DNA from 2 places in the Enterococcus faecium genome. Region 1 is predicted to be linked to the other one. Evidence: riboswitches for the same ligand, from Rfam matches in the RefSeq annotation. Region 1 holds a riboswitch; the other holds the start of a gene.
The links. Region 1 has a riboswitch for preQ1 ahead of PYW34_RS03405 (nucleoside hydrolase). Riboswitches for the same ligand answer to the same signal wherever they lie in the genome.
Positions count from the first base shown of each region.

Region 2: linked by a shared signal. The riboswitch ahead of PYW34_RS10600 (QueT transporter family protein) and the one ahead of PYW34_RS03405 (nucleoside hydrolase) in region 1 are both predicted to bind preQ1.

Region 1 covers NZ_CP118955.1:726,953-733,157, reverse strand. The annotation lists gene PYW34_RS03410 (alpha/beta hydrolase) at 88-1,056, opposite strand; PreQ1 riboswitch class I at 1,271-1,315, shown strand; gene PYW34_RS03405 (nucleoside hydrolase) at 1,339-2,313, shown strand; gene PYW34_RS03400 (ECF transporter S component) at 2,318-2,893, shown strand; gene PYW34_RS03395 (ArgE/DapE family deacylase) at 2,960-4,099, opposite strand; gene eno (phosphopyruvate hydratase) at 4,498-5,796, opposite strand; gene tpiA (triose-phosphate isomerase) at 5,912-6,205, opposite strand, start outside.
Region 2 covers NZ_CP118955.1:2,168,690-2,174,894, reverse strand. The annotation lists gene PYW34_RS10615 (ABC transporter permease) at 1-356, shown strand, start outside; gene PYW34_RS10610 (ABC transporter permease) at 343-1,515, shown strand; gene PYW34_RS10605 (diacylglycerol/lipid kinase family protein) at 1,614-2,579, opposite strand; PreQ1 riboswitch class I at 3,117-3,163, shown strand; gene PYW34_RS10600 (QueT transporter family protein) at 3,176-3,679, shown strand; gene cbpA (cyclic di-AMP binding protein CbpA) at 3,735-4,379, opposite strand; gene rpmG (50S ribosomal protein L33) at 4,541-4,693, shown strand; gene secE (preprotein translocase subunit SecE) at 4,717-4,887, shown strand; gene nusG (transcription termination/antitermination protein NusG) at 4,988-5,533, shown strand; gene PYW34_RS10575 (alpha/beta fold hydrolase) at 5,610-6,205, shown strand, end outside.

The DNA.
Region 1 (6,205 bases):
ATTTTTTTATTCCTACCTTATTTTAACAGTCTCATGGTCTATAAACAATTATTTATCCTCGTGTTGCTTACAAAAAGGAAGAGAAAATCAATCCATCGTTATTCTTTGTTCAATAAATGAAAAAATCACTGTCCAATAGGTTTTCGGATCTTTCATCGATGCTTCCAAATGTTCTGCTTCTGGAACAAGCAGTAATGCTTTATCCCCTGCCGTAGCGTTTTGAATCGTGTATGCTGCTTCTGTAGGAACAAAATGATCTCTTTCACCATGGATGACTAACAAAGGCAAATGGTTACTACCAAGCTGTCTTGTAGCTGATGCTTGCTTTAAAGAATAACCTGCGTATTTCTGAGCATAGTGATTCGCATATCTCATGATCATTTTTTTAGGAAAGACCGTGATTTTACTTAACATATACCGAAATTCCGCATAAACAGAAACATATCCGCTGTCTAAGATAAATCCTTTGACTGCAGATGGAAGCTTTTCACCACTTGCCATCATAATCGTAGAAGCGCCCATCGAACCGCCGTGCAAAATAATGGATGCATCTGGTTGTTCATCTAAGATGAGTTGGATCCATGCAATTAAATCTAGCCGGTCTAGCCATCCCATTCCGATGATTTCTCCTTCACTTTCTCCATGCGCACGTAAATCGGGTATAAGAACGTTGAATCCTTTCTCTGCATATCTTTTACCTATATGAGACATATCTCTTTTCCCTGTACTTCGATAATCATGTACACAAATGACCCATTTATTCTGCTGAGTTGGTTGGAGTAACATCTGTCCAGCTAGTTTCAACCCGTCATAACTTTTGATCGTTTTTGGTATTCCTTGTTCCCAGAAGCTTTCACACTCTTCTTCTAATTTTTGTCGCTTTTTTTCTACTGACGTGACTGCAGCAGGATCCATCAAGCGGTGCCCAGTTTCTTCATACCAGTCATAGCCTCTCTGTACCCCCGCTCTTACTAATTTCTTTGCATAAAAATAAGAAAGAAAATGGTAACTGATTCCTATAAATATCAGAATAAGAATGAAATAAAAAATAACCATCGTACACCCGCCGCTTTCTGCCAAACTATAATCTATTTATTATACAATATACCGATCAATAGGATTCTTTTTCTTCGGCACACGTAAATTCCATTTCTTTTTCATTGTATCATTTACTTAAAGTTCTTCTCAATAGATTTACTTGTAAGAGAGCATTTACATTCACAATAAAAGCCAGTATACTAATTTCGTGCATTATAAACAAGACACTCGTCTTGGACTGGTTCGGAAACTTCCCAGAATAAAAAACTAAGTATCTCTAAAGAAAGGAGATTGGAAATAATGCGTAAAGTAATTATTGATTGCGATCCAGGGATCGACGACACTTTAGCTTTATCACTAGCTGTCAAATCCCCTGATATCGAAGTAGTTGCTATTACCGTCGTTTGCGGGAATGTCCCTGTAGATATCGGTACGCAGAATGTGCTGAAATGTTTGGAGCGCTGTGATCGTTTAGATATCCCTGTTTATCAAGGAATGGAAAAACCTTTGAAGCAACCTTTCATTAGTGCGCAAGACACTCATGGGTTGGATGGATTAGGGGACACAAATTTCCCGATGGTCTTAGCCAAACAGGCAGAATCGCTCCATGCAGTTGATTTTCTGACTGATTATTTCAAAGAAAAAACAGATACATCAGTCATTGCTTTGGGGCCTTTGACCAATATCGCTTCTGCTTTGAAAAACAGCCCATCTGTTGGGAAACATATGGATCGTTTTGTCTCAATGGGCGGAACTTACAAAAGCCATGGTAACTGTTCACCAGTTGCTGAATACAATTACTGGTGTGATCCTGAAGCAGCTTCTTATGTATTCGAAAAGCTCAAACAACCGATAGAAATGGTTGGGTTAGATGTGACAAGAGAAATCGTCTTGACACCGACTATCCTTGAATATTGCTGCCAAATGAATCCTGAAGAGGGAGAGTATCTAAAAGCGATCACTCGTTTTTATTTTGACTTTCACTGGAAACAAGAAAGAATCTTAGGATGTGTCATCAATGATCCATTAGCTGTTGCTTATTTTATCGATGAGTCCATCTGTGAAGGCTTTAAAAGCTTCACTGCTGTAGAAACTCAAGGAATAAGTCGCGGACAAACATTGGTTGATCGTTATGAATTTTGGCAGAAATCTGCTAACAGTAAAATTATGACAAAAGTAGATACTCGTCTTTTTTTCCAAAAGTTTTTAACCGTTCTTTTAAATGCACAAGAAGAAACGATTATGAAAGATTTGGAAAGGTTAAAGATGGGCTAACAAAATGAATAAAAACAAGATGGCAACTCGCGTACTTACAATGATGGCTTTGTGTATTGGGATCAATTATGTTGGAGGAACGATTGCTTTATGGCTTCGTTTGCCAGTCTATCTAGACTCTATTGGAACGATTTTTGCTGGCGCGTTACTTGGTCCCATACCAGGAATGCTGACAGGATTGTCCAGCGGTATTTTAAGTGGAGTGACTACAGATATTTTTTCTCTGTATTATTCGCCAATCCAAATTCTCACAGGCTTGCTTGCTGGATTGATTTTGCCAAGATATCTCGGCAAAGATAAAAACAGCTTGAAACTGTTATTACTCGCTTTGATTTTGTCGGTACCTGGAACGATCGTTTCTTCGATCATTACCGTTCAGTTATTTGGCGGGATCACCTCCTCAGGATCCAGTATGATCGTTCAGCTATTACATGGGTTAGGTTTAAGTCAGACAACAAGTGTGATCTTGGTACAGGCGGGTACAGACTACCTTGATCGCTTTTTGTCTATCGTCGTTGTTTCATTAGTCATCACTATGTTGCCACAACGCTTGATATATTCAAAAAGAAAAATAGGCTGAATAAACAGAGCTGGATTAGCAAAATAATGCTAATCTGGCTCTGTTTTTTCATTTATTAAAAAAATCTTACGCTAAGTAGGATAAAATAATTCCTTGATATTTTTCGATCATATCCAAATAATTATCGATTTCAACATACTCATCTACTTGATGAGGCAAAGTAACGACACCAGGCCCAAAGACGACAAAGTCGAAGGAATGGTTAGCTTTCGTAAATTCGGCTGCATCCGTTGTTGCTGCCGCTCCAACTAAAGGTAATGGCTGGCTGAATTGTTGCTGAATGCAATGAATCAAAGGAGAATCTGGATCAGCTTTGACAGGTATTTTGTTGTAATCGATCATCAATTCCAAATGATAGTCTGTCTCTTGATTCAATTCATTGACGATTGATTGCAGCAATGCAATGATTTTATCATTTGGGTATTCTGGAATCGATCGAATGTTCCCTTGGAGCTGCGCATGGCTTGGGATGCTGTTGACTTGATTCCCGCCACTGATCAATGTAACATTATGGATTGTTTTTCCTAGGACAGGATTCTCGATTGTTTCAGCGAGGTGATTCATTTCAGCATTTGCTTTCGTAATGAATTCATTTAGGTGATTGATTGCATTATAACCTTGGTCTGGCATAGAGCTATGCGCTTCTTTTCCGTGCGAGGTGACTGTATAGTTGATTGATCCCATGTGCGTATACATCAAACTGTAATTGGTTGGCTCTCCGATGATCAAGGCATCTAAGTCATCTACATAGCCTGCTTTCGTGAGCTGTTCCCCACCTAGTTCACCCACTTCTTCTCCGACAGTGGCTAATAATTTGACTGTTCCGTTAAATGGTTTTCCTGACTCTTTCAGTTCGATCATGGCAATCACCATTGCTGCCAAGCCATTCTTCATATCTGTAGCACCACGTCCGTACAAACGGTTCCCATGGATTTCTGCTGCAAAGGGTGCATAGGTCCAAGACGATTCATCACCAGCCGCCACGACATCCATATGCCCAGATAGGCCTAACACTTTTCCTGATTGGCCCTTTTGGTAACGAGCAATCAAATTATCTCTACCATCTCTGTAAGAAACAATCTCTCCTGTTATGTCATGCTTTGCCAAAAGCTTATTCAAATAGGCTGCTACTTCACCTTCGTTTCCATTCACTGATTTAATTCGGATAATCTCTTGTAAAATCGCGATTTTTTCTTCTTTTTTCATCTAATCCTCTCCCTTGCCATTTCTTTTTATTGTATTTGAGTGTGCTCGAATTTTCAAATAGGAGCAACCAAAGTAAAAATGAAGAAAGAGAGCCACTTTATGAAAAATATGCTGCTACTTCCCTCCTATTTTATTTATACGAGAGGACTTGCCCATAGATTCCTATTCTACTGTTCTATCCTTAAAAGCTCTTATATGATGCTAGTTATTGTTAGCTTTCCTTTTTCAAGGATGATCTTTTCTTGTACCATTCTTTGTAAACATCATATACAGAAGCTAGTTGCAAAAAAACTCTCTACCTGCTGATATTTCAGCAAGTAGAGAGTTCGATTACTTAACTAAGTGATCATACTCGACTATCTTTCAATAGTCGATCATGTATCTTCATTAGAAAAGAATTATTTGTTTTTTAAGTTGTAGAAAGATTTCAAACCTTTGTATTCTGCAACTTCACCAAGTTGGTCTTCGATACGTAGTAATTGGTTGTATTTAGCAATACGGTCAGTACGTGATAGAGAACCAGTTTTGATTTGGCCAGCGTTTGTTGCAACAGCGATATCAGAGATTGTTGAATCTTCTGTTTCACCAGAACGGTGAGATACAACTGCTGTGTAGCCAGCTTCTTTAGCCATTTCGATAGCTTCGAAAGTTTCTGTTAATGTACCGATTTGGTTCACTTTGATAAGGATTGAGTTAGCAATTCCTTTTTCGATACCTTCAGATAATTTTTGAGTGTTTGTTACGAACAAGTCGTCACCAACTAATTGAACTTTGTCGCCTAATACGTCAGTTAATTTCTTGAATCCGTCCCAGTCGTTTTCGTCTAATCCATCTTCGATTGAGATGATTGGATATTTAGAAACTAATTCTTCGTAGAATTTGATCATTTCGTCAGTTGTTTTTTCGCCTTCGCCTGAGTCAGCTAGTACGTAAACACCTTTTTCTTTGTCGTAGAATTCTGAAGAAGCAGCATCCATAGCAAGAACAACGTCTTTACCAGGTACATAGCCAGCTTTTTCGATTGCTTCGATGATTACTTCAAAACCTTCTTCGTTTGAACCAAGGTTTGGAGCAAATCCACCTTCGTCACCAACAGAAGTTGCTAATCCGCGAGCTTTCAAGATTGAAGCTAATGCGTGGAATACTTCAGCACCCATACGTAGAGCTTCTTTGAATGTTGGAGCGCCAACAGGCATGATCATGAATTCTTGGAAGTCGATTGAGTTATCAGCATGTGATCCGCCGTTGATGATGTTCATCATTGGTGTTGGCAATACTTTTGTGTTGAATCCGCCTAGGTAGTGGTATAAAGGTACTTCTAGGTAGTCAGCAGCTGCACGTGCAACAGCGATAGAAACACCTAAAATAGCGTTCGCACCTAATTTACCTTTGTTAGGAGTTCCGTCTAAAGCGATCATAGCTTTGTCGATAGCCATTTGGTCACGAACATCGTAGCCAATGATTGCTTCAGCAATGATGTTATTTACGTTGTCGACAGCTTTAGTTACACCTTTACCGCCATAACGAGCTTTGTCTCCGTCACGTAATTCAACTGCTTCGTATTCACCAGTTGAAGCACCTGAAGGAACCATTCCGCGGCCAAAAGCTCCGCTTTCTGTGTATACTTCTACTTCGATTGTTGGGTTACCACGTGAGTCTAAGACCTCGCGAGCGTAAACATCAGTAATAATTGACATGTTTTGTCTCTCCTTTGAGTTTGTTTTTTCCTAAGGGATTTCCCTCATATACGATTTTAGTTAATTTTGCTCATTAGTGCAAACATTTCTTGCATTTTTCGCAAATTTTCAACAATTATTTTACAGCGTCTAACAATGACAAGAATGAATCTGCTTGCAAGCTTGCGCCACCGACTAAAGCACCGTCAACATTTTCTTTTGCCATGTATTCAGCAATATTTTCTGGTTTTACAGAACCGCCGTATTGGATACGAACTGCTTCTGATACTTCTTTTCCATAAAGTTTTTCAACTGTTTGACGTACAACTCCACAAATTTCGTCAGCGATTTGTGCGTCAGCTGATTTACCAGTACCGATTGCCCAGATTGGTTCATAAGCAATAACCATGTTTGACACTTGTTCAGCTGA
Region 2 (6,205 bases), 1.1 Mb from region 1:
TTGTTACCGCTCTGGGGTCGTTGTGTGCGATTTTGTTAGGTACATTGGTTGGTAATTTGATACCAAAAATGAATCTGGTGCAAAAGGATAGCATCTTGATTTCAGTGACGATTGCGATGAGCTTTTTTGCTGGTATGATGGGGTCGGAACAAGTGAAGTATTGGATTGATCTTCATATTCCGATTGTTGGTCAATTAAATCTCGTCAACTTGATCAGCGAAAGTTTGTATAAACTTTATTTCTACACTGATTTGGCTAGTTTTTATACCAATCTTCTATGGTTGATCGGATTTATTTTCCTTTTTGCGTTAGGAAATGCTTGGATGGAAAGAGGGGTGCGTTATGACGCTTTATAAAACGATTTGGACATTGCTTAAAGCAAATAAATCGAATTTACTGATAGGTGTAATTATCACTGTTGTTGCCACATTCTTTTTTGCGCAAAATATTGATGTTGAAAATACCTCTCTGCAAGATGCGAAAATCGCCTTGATTAGTGAAGAAGAGTCGCCTGTAGTCGATGGCCTTCGTAAATATTTGAATGACAAGGAAACAGTCGTTACATTGGATGGAACCTCACAAAAAGAAATCGATGATGCTCTTTATTTTAATCGTGTAAACATTATCTTACATCTGCCTGCAGACTTTACCGAACAAGTCGAAGTAGGAAAGATGCCGACGATCAAGATACAGAGTCGCCCAGATGCCTTTTCTAAAACAGTTGTTACACAGCAAGTGAACACCTTTTTGCAAACACTGATTCTGTTTCAAGAAGAAGATAAAACAATCGATGCAGCTATGGAACAGACACAAATGGCACTCTCGGTTACTGGAGAAGTTGAGCTAAGTGCGGGATATAGTCAGCGGATGAAAAAGCTGTTGACGGGCACAACCTTTAATTTCTTGTCTTATGGGTTGTTTCTATCCATTTTTAGCGGTTTCAGCGTCATCAATCTAGCGTTTAATCGCAAAGAGATCAGTAAACGAAACCAGAGTGCGCCCATTACCAAACGAAACTTGAATCGCAAAGTAACCTTTAGTTTGATTAGTTACTCGCTGCTGTTGTTCAGTGGCTTCTTACTTCTAATGGTTCTGTTAGTGATCCACACCTCGTGGGATATAACGGTATGGTATCATATTTTAAATACTTTCTTGTTTTTATTGCCGATCATTAGCTTTTCGGCTTGTATCACTTCATTGGTAAAAAACTCAGAAACCAGCGGTGGGATCAAAGATATTTTTATCACAGGCAGTTGCTTTATCGGTGGGGTGTTTGTACCAGCAGAATACTTGCCAGAAATGGTTAGCAAAATAGCGGCATTCACACCAACATATTGGTTTGTTCAAAATAATAACTTGATCAGTGAAACACTCAGTTACAATCAAACATTTGCAGAATCTTTTTGGTTCAATGGTTGTGTCTTAGTTGCTTTTGCTGCGGTGTTTTCAATGATCCAATTTATTTTGGGTAAAGAAAGAAACTATCGATGGCAACCCAATTGGGCAAAGAATTAACTGCATAGTAAAAAAAGGACTGTGACAAAAGTCGTGTCACAGTCCTTTTTTCCGAATAAACGGTGTTCCAGATGTAGCTTCTGACAAAACCTCTTTTATTAACACCAAAACAACTGTTTAGTTGTGGTTATTGTGATATCAAAAGGTCGTTTTTCCATTTCTTCTCCATCTTCTTGACCATGTTGCGGTGTTGTTGAAACGATACGTAATCTGTTTGTTGTGTAGTGATGGAAATATTTCGATTTCAATTGTTTTTTCTGTATAAGTAAAAGAATGAGCCACAAGATTTTAAAGAAATTGATTCGTTCGACCACGACAAAATCAATGACTGGTTTAGACGCATCAGCAGTTGGAACAATCGCGATTCCTCCGCCAAAAAAAGGATGCTTCGTTGCTGTACATAAAAATGCGTTTGAAAAACTTAATTGTTTTCCTCCTGCATCTACCAGAATTGGAAATCCTTTTTGAGTGAATAAAGCACGGAGAATAGAGAATAAATACGAAAATGATCCTAAGTTGTATTTGTTCAATCGCTTTTTTGTGGAAGAATGATTTGTCGCATGGACGATAGCTGCATCTAATCCTATACCGAAATTATTAACAGCTATTCCTTTTTTTTCACTTATTTTTTCTTCATAAGCCATTATGTGGACTTTTTCTGGTGATTGAGCTGCTAAAATCAGCTGAAGTCCTTTTTTGGGATTTTTTGGAAGGCCTGCCCCTCGAGCAAAATCATCTCCAGAACCTGCTGGAATATAAGCAACTGGGAATTCTACTTCCATCTGATAGAAAGTATCAAGTACCTGATGTAAGGTGCCGTCACCTCCTACGATGATCAAAAGGGGGAAAGTATCGATTGTTTTCTGTTCTTCTTCTATCCAAGGAATCAATGTTTCTTTTGCCAAAGTTTCAGCAATCTCAGCATCGTGTCCTTTGTATTCACTATAATGAAGTGTATAGTCAATATGCTTATTTTTTAATACCGGTAAAATTCTTTCTGCTACTTTATAGCCATTTCCGCTGCCTGCCGATGGATTGATCAATATATGATAATGGAATTTCATGATTTCCTCCTGCTATTCAATAAAACAAGATATTTTAATACTCCTGTTTGCTGGTTAACCAATAATTAGCAAGCTTTTTCTATTTTTTGAATGAAAGAAACTTGTTTTTTCAAAAAAATCTGTTACAAAATTAATTCTTGGTTATTATAGCAGAAGTCTAGGAAAATGAAAAAGGTCCGAAGACCGAAAAACACAAAAAAGCCTAGCAAGCGCATGATCCATTACTTACGTAAGGAGAAGTTCCAAGGTTCGGCATGTCCACTTAGATCTTCAGCTGCTTGCTAGACCGTTCTCTAGTAAGAGGTTGCTCAAATTCCCACATCCTTTTTTATTTATTTAAGTTTCACAACAATTCTGTTCTTGCAGATCCTACTTCGTCTGCTTTACTGGGAATTCTTATGACCCCTTACACTTACTTTATACCATATCCCACGATTTTTAGCAAACGTTTACATTGTTTAAGCTTTTGCTTTTTTAAAAGCAGATAAGACGGATTGAAATAAATGAAAAGTCTGTTATAATTATTGTTTGTTTCACATAACCGCGGTTCATCAACCATCCCGCGTTAAAAAAACTAGGAGAAAAGAGGAGAGAAAATGCAAAAAACGAAAAGCAGACAACGGTTATCCGTAATCGTTGTAAATGGCATCATCATGGCTCTTTATCTAGCGTTAACTATTTTAGTTGCGCCTGTATCCTCAGGGCCGATCCAGTTTCGTATTTCAGAAAGTTTGAATCATTTAGTTGTCTTTAACCGTAAATTGCTTTGGGGAGTTTTAGGCGGGGTCATCGTCTATAATGCCTTCTTTGGTTTTGGTATCATGGATGTGGTTTTTGGTGGCGGCCAAACATTGCTTTCTTTAGGCCTGACAGCTTTATTGCAAAACAAAGTGAAAAATGTAAAGATGCGTTTAGTATTGAACACGATCTTCTTTACCATCAGCATGGGACTGATTGCTTATATGTTAGTTCCAACAGGTGGCCAAGCATTTTGGACAACCTATGGCACGCTTGCATTAAGTGAGTTTATCGTCATGGCTGTTTCAGCACCATTGATGTATTATTTAGATCGCGCGCTTGATTTTGAAAAGCGTGTCTAATTATAAAAAGCGAAAAAAGAAAGCAGATTAGCTGTTTTCTTTTTTCGCTTTTTGATTATGCTTCTTGGTTTTGCAAATTTTCAATTTCTACCACTTTATAATTCTTTTTCTCTAAGTGGTTGACGATCGTTTCACATACTTTCGCTTCAGTGTTAGCCGGTAGCGTGATCAATGTACGTCGAATGTATTCGTCTTTTTCGATATCAAGAGTAATACAGCTGGCAATGCTGCTGTGTTTTGAAATGATTTTTGCAATAGCAGCCAAATCTCCTTGCTTTCCTGTGGAAGCAATTGTCAGTACATAGCTTCCTTGTTCTACGCTCCAAGATTGAGAGAGCATATTAAGCAACGTACTATGTGTCAAAATACCATAAAAATGATTTTCACTGTCAAGGACAGCAATATAAGGAAGCTCTTTGATCGTAAAGAATACTTTGAAGAAAGAAGTATCCAGGTAAATGAACTTTGTAGCGTTTTTCAAAAGATGAGTGACAGGAAGCGTCATATCACCGCCATTTGCTTTATGACGATAGATATGCATTTTGTAAATGTTTCCACGGAAAATATTACCTGAAGAATCTAAGATCGGCACACAACGGTATCCGGAAGTTTCTAAAATTTTTAATGCTTCTTCTAATGTACTAGTCTCTGTAACGGTTGTCAGATCTTTTTTCTTATATACAAGTGTTTTTAATAGCATCGCTATACCTCCAATTGTCTCATTTTAGCTTAATTTCAAATTAATCATATCATAATTTTATCCAAAACAATAGATAGTTTATTTCACAAATTGACAAGTAAAAAGTTACGTGATACTGTTATGAAGTATAAGTCTGATTCTCAGCAAGGGGGCAGAAGTAAATGGCAAAGAAAAAAGCAGCACTCGCTTGTTCCGTTTGTGGGTCTCGCAACTACACAAAATCAGTCAGTGAAGGAAAAAGCGGCGAACGTTTGGAAATCAATAAGTTTTGTAAATATTGTAATCAATATACATTACATAAAGAAACGAAATAAACAGTAGCAAGGGAGGTTGTCTCATGAAATTTCTAAAAAGCGTAAAAGATGAAATCAAACAAGTAACTTGGCCAAGCAGAAAACAACTCCGTAAAGATACGTTAGTAGTCATCGAAACTTCTATTATTTTCGGATTGATGTTTTACGTAATGGATACAGCCATCCAAAGCTTATTTGGCTGGATTTTAAAATAACTCGCTAGCCACAACGTACTTTTAGTGCTATAATGAAGCGAAAGAAAAACTTCGGGTGTACTGAGGTTTTTTTATTTTACAATGAAATGAGGAGCCTTCAATGGAATCTTTTGAAAAAAACTGGTATGTCTTGCATACATATTCAGGATATGAAAACAAAGTAAAAGCAAATATCGAATCTCGTGCGCAAAGTATGAAAATGGCCGACTTTATTTTCCGTGTCGTTGTTCCTGAAGAAAAAGAAACTGAAGTCAAAAATGGGAAAGAAAAAGAAATCGTTCATAAAACATTCCCAGGATACGTACTTGTTGAAATGATCATGACAGACGCTTCATGGTATGTTGTCCGCAACACACCTGGTGTGACAGGATTCGTTGGTTCACACGGAGCCGGAAGCAAACCAGCACCATTACTTCCAGAAGAAGTCAATCATATCTTGCGTTCTATCGGTATGAGCCTGCGACAAAATGATCTAGAAGTAGAAGTTGGCGAAGTCGTGAAAATCATCGAAGGCGCATTTGCTGGATTAGAAGGACAAGTAACAGAAGTTGACGGAGAAAAAGAAAAATTGAAAGTCAACATCGATATGTTTGGACGTGAAACCAGTACAGAACTTGATTTCGATCAAGTAGATAAAATCGATTAATAAAGAGACTTGAAATGTCGATCATATGATTGGCCTTTCAAGTCTTTCTTTTTTCTATATGGAAAGGAAGAGGTGTATGACAGAACCAATCAAAAATTTATGCAAACGTGCAACTGCAGCAGCTTTAGTCCTTATCAGTTTGTTTGCGTTAAGTGGTTGCCAGACGACGAAGATAAATACTACTGAAGTTTCTGATAAAGAAAAAACGGCAGAATCCAGTAAAGTGATAGAAAAAACCACTATTCCAACACTTTTTTTCCACGGCTACAGCGGGACAGAAAATTCCTTTAAAGGGATGTTGCGGCGTTTGGAAAAAAATCAGCAAGCAGTAAAAGAATTGGTTTTAACAGTAGGAACAGATGGACAAATACAAGCAACAGGAGATTTGTCTGGAAAAGCAGACAATCCGATGGTCCAAGTATTGTTTGAAGATAATAAAAATAACGAGTGGAATCAAGCAGAATGGATCAAAACTTGTCTTTTGTATCTGAAAGAAAACTACGGCATAGATAAAGTCAACATAGTGGGGCATTCCATGGGAGGAGTTAGTGCACTACGCTATTTAGGAACGTATGGACAGGATACGTCATTGCCACAAGTTCAGACATTAACAGCAATTGGCGCGCCTTTTAATGATTTTGTCGATGATAGTGCGCAGTCTCTGACAGATGA